Regions from separate parts of the Lacinutrix undariae genome, predicted to be linked through region 1. Evidence: riboswitches for the same ligand, from Rfam matches in the RefSeq annotation. Region 1 holds a riboswitch; the other holds the start of a gene.

Region 1 (3,179 bases):
ACGGACCAGCAAGTGGGTTTCTAAAAAGGGTTTGCATTAATAAACCAGAAATACCTAAGCCTGAACCTACCAAAATTGCCGTAAATGCTTTTGGTAAGCGGTAGTTTATAATAATGTACTGCCAAGATTCATTATCGATATTGCTAAACAGGCTTTTAAAAATCTGGGTAATAGGAATAGACACCGACCCCAAACTAATGTTTGCGAAAAAACAGAGGATTAATACTAAAATTAATACCAAGTATGAACGTTTGTATGTGTTGGTGTTATGCAATTATTTTAATTTTTGAAAAAAATGAGGTTCGTAATCTTTTAATAATTCTGGATGGCAAATTTTAATTAAATCTTTTAACACTAAATCGGGTCTTGCGGTTCCTAATTCGTAATAAGTAACGCCGCCTGTTTTTCCGGTATTATTAACAAACGTATAGATGTTATTATTTTTAAAAGCGTCAAATTGTGTGTAATGTGTATTTGCTTTTTCTAAAGCTTCTAACGAATTGTAATAAGAAGGACTCAACCAAATTTCAGCCGATTTTCCTTTAGTATAGACAGCTTCAAAACTTAAAGCAATACTTCCGCTTGCGGTAGTTTCAGACCATAAATAATTTACATTGGCATCTTTTAATAATTGCGCTTCTGGGCTTGTACCATTTGGTAAATACCACACATCTTTATACATGGCACCACTTAAAATACTTGGTTTGCTTTTTACTGTTTTTGCAATGATTTTTGCTTCTAGATAATCTTTTTCAATAGTCTTAAAAATGGAATCTGCTTCTTTTTCTTTATTGTAAAGAACGCCAAAAAACTTAATCCATTCGGCTTTTGCTAAAGGTGATTTTTCTACCCAATCTCCATTATATATCACAGGAATATTAGATTTTTTAATCGTTTCGAAAGATTTATTGTTACCATCAATTCCAAAACCAACCACAAGATTAGGGTGTAATTCTAATAAAACTTCGGTATTAATCCCTTCGTTTTTACCTAGTTCTCTAATGCTCTTATTATCAATTAAAGTTCTTGTTTTTTCAGACGATACATAATCTGTTCCGGGGAAACCTACTAAAGTGTTTTCTACACCTAAAAGCTCTAAGGCAGGAATGTGAGTGGTAGAGGTAACCACAATTTTTTGGATAGGGATAGTAATAATACCATCAAATTCATCTTTATTTAAAGTGATTTTTGACGCTACATTTTTATGAACTAATGCGTATTTATAATCCTCTTCAGCATTTGGCCATGGATTTTTTATTGTTAATATTTTAAAATTCTCAGTAGAGGTAATTGTAAAACCTGTAGCATGAGTAAGTGTAGCAGTGCTAATATCTTGTTTGGCTATTGGATTTTGTACGGAGTTATTTTTACAAGCAATAAAACTTATTAAAATAAAAAGGGATAGTAAATGTTTCACAATGATAGGTTTTAAAATTCAAAAGTAATATTATTTAACCTTTAACTCATTATAGTAAACAAAATGTTTATTTTTGCAGCGAATTTTGGTTCTCGTTAACGCGAGATTAAAAGGGAATCTGGTGAGATTATAATAATTAATTCCAGAACTGTTCCCGCAACTGTAAGCTATAAAGCTTCGTGTACCACTTCTATAGTCACTGGAGATTTCTGGGAAGACCAACACGAAGACGCAAGTCAGGAGACCTGCCTCAATTTGTAATCCATATTACTTTCGGGAGAAAAGTGTTTGAATTATGAGAGATAAACTATTTTTATTTTTAGGAATTGCTTTGTGCTATATGTCACATGCGCAGACACGTCTAGATTCTATTCAAAAATTAGATGAAGTGATACTGAGTGATGTAAAACTGAAGCAAAATGCAGCAGGTTTTAAAGTTATGGTTTTAAACGATTCTGTATTAAAGAAAAATAACAGCTCTTTTACAGATTTGTTACGTTACAATTCTACCATTTATTTTAAAGAGAATGGTTACGGCATGGTGTCTTCGCCTTCTTTTAGAGGAACAAACGCCTCACAAACGGCTGTAATTTGGAACGGAATTTCAATTAACTCACAACTTACTGGTCAAACAGATTTTAATACCATAAATACCACAAATTTTAATAGTGTAAGTATAAGATCGGGTGGAGGATCTGTACAATACGGTAGCGGTGCCATTGGCGGAAGTATTCATTTAAATAATACGCTAAACTTCAATACACATTTTAAAAACGAAGTGCGCATTTCTTACGGAAGTTACACTACTAAAAACCTGAGTTATCTGTCTTCCTTCGGAAAAAATAAATTCTCAGGAACTTTTGGTGTTAATTATGTAGATTCGGATAACGATTATAAATATTTAGGGACTGATAAAAAGAACCAAAATGGCGCTTATAACAATTTGAGTTTTAATGCGAATTTAGGCTATATTTTATCTGATAAAGATGTAATTAAATTGTATCATCAAAATTTTATTGGAGAACGCGAATTTTCTGGAACAGCATCATCACCATCTTTAGCGAAATATGAAGATGATAATTTTAGAACCATGTTAGAATGGTCTAGACATGGAAATAATGTGACTTCAAAATTAAAAGCAGCCCATTTACAAGAGCAATTTAAATACTTTGGTAATAAAAACACTGATAATTATACCTTCGGAAAAGTAAATACTTTCTTAGTTAATTATACAGCGGATATTGCATTAGCTAAAGATTTTAAGCTAAAACCAATTGTAGAGTATACTTATTATGATGGTAGCGGAAGTAGTTTTGGATCGCCCAACCGAAAAGCATTATCTACCACAGCATTATTACAATATCAACCTAATACAACTTGGCAATATGGCGTTAATTTAAGACAAGATTTTACTTCAGGTTTTGAGAGTCCGTTATTATTTTCTTTTGATGTGGCTTATGCGGTTTCAAAAAAATATACACTTAAATTAAATGGATCTAAAAATTATAGAGTACCAACATTTAATGATTTGTATTGGCAACCAGGAGGGAATTTAGATTTGGTTCCTGAAACCTCATATCAGTTAGATTTAGGACATGAATTTAGTTTTAAAGATGCTAAACTTTCGTTGAATACGTATTATATAAAAACCAAGGATCTTATTCAATGGAAACCGGGAACCTCTGGGTTTTGGACACCTCAAAACATTGCAGAAACTCAAAATTATGGAGCTGAAGCAAGTTTAGAAGTTTTTAAAACGTTT
Region 2 (3,179 bases), 870 kb from region 1:
TGTGATCTTGGGTATTTAGCAATTAAACTATTATCTATTGGAGAGGTGTTTTCAAAATATTGCCCACCTATTGGTGCTACAAATTTTCCATTTATAAAATTGTCATATTTCTCTTTAAATTGCGGTTTTGAATAACTCATGTAATTTTGTGTTAAATTAATAATTAGACATTTATTTAATCTTAAAAATAGATTATCTTTATTTTTTATAAAGTTATTTTATCATATTCTAATTCCCTTGAACATATTTATCATAGTTTTGAACATATCTATTATTAACAAATTTGTGAATTATTTTTTATAACATTAAGTATGAAATCACTATTAAATACACATAGAAGTAACAGGAAGATGACTACTTTAGTAGAAAACAGAACAACCTACAATGCCGATTATGCTGAACTTAATATTTTTGAAACTCATGCTTTTGCCGAAAAAGTGTCTCTAACTTTTAACTTCCCCATTATTGCGAGTATGCTCACTGGAAAGAAAGTTATGCATCTTGACGGTTTTGAACCTTTCAATTTTTTTCCTGGCGAATCTGTAGTAATGCCAACCAATAAAGAAATGGTTATTGATTTTCCTGTGGCAACCACAAAAAAACCAACACAATGTTTAGCTTTAGGTATTGATGCTTTTAAAATTGATGAGGTTGTTGAGAAATTTAATCAGCAAGTAGCTATTGAAAATGAAAATAATACTTGGAATTTACAGGAAACAACATCTCATTTAATTAATAACGCAGATGTTAACCACTTAATAGAACGCCTAACCTATACGTTTACCAATAGCAACAAATCAAAAGATGTGTTATTAGATTTAATGATTCAGGAATTAATTATTAGACTCTTACAAACCAAAGCAAAATCTTTAATATTAAACGATCCACATCACATTTTTAACGACACCAGAATAGGAACTGTTATAAAATTCATTAAAGAGAACCTCACTAATAAAGATATTAGTGTTGATCTTTTAGCAAAAAAAGCTTATATGAGTACCTCTCATTTTCACAAACAATTTAAAAACACCTTAGGGATTTCGCCTATTGATTATATCAATTCTGAAAAAATTAAGTTTTCAAAAAAACTGATTAAAGAGTCTGTAGATGTTAGAATGTCGGAAATTGCATTCAAATCCGGTTTTAATAATACGAGTTATTTCAACAGACAATTTAAAAAAATGGAATTAATGACACCGCAACAGTTTAAACTGTCTTTACATAAATCATAAAAGGAGTCAATTCTCATGTGTCGTACGTCCTGTTTAGACACAGTTAAAAACAATTCAACCTAAAAAACAAATAAGATTTCATTGATCTTTTGAATTTAAAATAATTAAAGCCTAATTTCGCTTATCATAAACAAGTTCTTTATTTAATTTCATAAAAAAGAAAAGGTGACACTTAATCGTGCATTAAAAGGGAATCGTGTGAAAATCACGAACTGTCGCGCAACTGTAAGTAACACAAAAAGTACCATCGCTTAATATCCACTGTATATAAACGGGAAGGATGATGATAACTGTTACAAGTCAGGATACCTGCCATTTCTAAGACGACTTTGCTTTCGCGATTTGAAGCCTGAGGTCCCAACATACAAGTAACATACATTATCTATTATTAGGTAATTTGTGGACCTCTATGTGTACCCCTACTTTTATCATGTGTATTGCAAAGCAGAAATTCTGCTAAAAAACATTTAACTAAACTTAAAAACACATGCAATCACAAATCACCCCAGACATTGAAGATAAAATTAAACGTGCTGAGACACATATTTTCAAAGCTGTTTTCCCTAACACAACCAATCATTACGACACCCTTTTTGGTGGTACAGCTATGCATTTAATGGATGAGGTTGCTTTTATAACTGCAACACGTTTTAGCCGCCAAAGAATGGTTACCGTATGTAGCGATCGTATTGATTTTAAAAAACCTATTCCTGCAGGAACTATCGCTGAACTGATAGGTAAAATCACCTACATAGGAAATACGAGCTTAAAAGTGTCTGTAGAAATATATATCGAACAAATGTATTCTGAACATCGCGAAAAAGCGATACACGGAGAATTTACATTTGTAGCAATTGATACTAATAAAAAACCTATCAAAATCATGAAACAGTAAGTTTCAGATACAAAAAAACCTCGCCATAATTGATAGGCGAGGTTTTTTATAGTAATTGTTTGAAGCCTTATTTTAAATACGCTAAAACATTTTGTGCTATTCTATTTTCAATATCGCTAACGTCACCTTTTACAAAAGTTTCACCAGTAATATTTTCGTATAATTCAATATAACGTTCAGAAACCGATGTAATATATGCGTCTGTCATTTCTGGAACAGTTTGTCCTTCTAAACCTTGAAAATCATTAGCGATTAACCATTGGCGTACAAACTCTTTTGATAATTGTTTTTGAGCTTCTCCTTTATCTTGACGTTCTTGATACCCTTCAGCATAAAAATAACGTGAAGAGTCTGGCGTATGAATTTCATCAATTAATACAATCTTACCGTCTTTAGTTTTTCCAAATTCATATTTAGTATCTACTAAAATCAAACCTCTAGAGGCAGCTATTTCCGATCCGCGTTTAAAAAGTTTACGTGTATAATCTTCTAAAACTATATAATCTGCTTCCGAAACAATACCACGTTTTAAAATAGCTTCGCGAGAAATATCTTCATCATGATCGCCCATTTCTGCTTTGGTAGCTGGCGTAATTATAGGCTCAGGAAAAGCATCATTTTCTTTCATCCCTTCTGGCATCGCAACACCACAAAGTTCACGTTTTCCTAATTTATATTCTCTCGCTGCATGACCAGACATATAGCCACGAATTACCATTTCAACCTTAAAAGGCTCACACAATAACCCAACGGCAACGTTAGGATCTGGAGTGGCAGTTAACCAATTAGGAACAATATCTTGGGTAGCATCCATCATTTTGGTGGCAATCTGATTTAATATTTGTCCTTTATAAGGAATCCCTTTAGGCATCACCACATCAAAGGCACTCAATCTATCGGTGGCTACCATGACCAACTCGTTGTCATTGATATTATAAACGGCTCTTACTTTTCCTTTATAAAAACTTTTTTGTCCTGGAAAATTGAAATTAGTATCTGTTATTGTATTACTCACTGTGTATTAGTTTATGTTGTTGTTGTTGTTCTATTTT

The links. A riboswitch is a leader RNA that binds a small molecule or an ion and turns the genes downstream of it on or off. The one in region 1 is predicted to bind cobalamin.
Region 2: linked by a shared signal. The riboswitch ahead of ACU4C5_RS11585 (acyl-CoA thioesterase) and the one ahead of ACU4C5_RS00760 (TonB-dependent receptor plug domain-containing protein) in region 1 are both predicted to bind cobalamin.

Annotation. Positions count from the first base shown of each region.
Region 1 covers NZ_CM128809.1:154,578-157,756, reverse strand. Annotated here, with positions in the region: gene ACU4C5_RS00770 (FecCD family ABC transporter permease) at 1-274, opposite strand, end outside; gene ACU4C5_RS00765 (ABC transporter substrate-binding protein) at 275-1,417, opposite strand; cobalamin riboswitch at 1,487-1,684, shown strand; gene ACU4C5_RS00760 (TonB-dependent receptor plug domain-containing protein) at 1,713-3,179, shown strand, end outside.
Region 2 covers NZ_CM128809.1:2,580,977-2,584,155, reverse strand. Annotated here, with positions in the region: gene ACU4C5_RS11595 (aldehyde dehydrogenase family protein) at 1-140, opposite strand, end outside; gene ACU4C5_RS11590 (AraC family transcriptional regulator) at 312-1,232, shown strand; cobalamin riboswitch at 1,379-1,563, shown strand; gene ACU4C5_RS11585 (acyl-CoA thioesterase) at 1,720-2,127, shown strand; gene ACU4C5_RS11580 (phosphoribosylaminoimidazolesuccinocarboxamide synthase) at 2,195-3,142, opposite strand.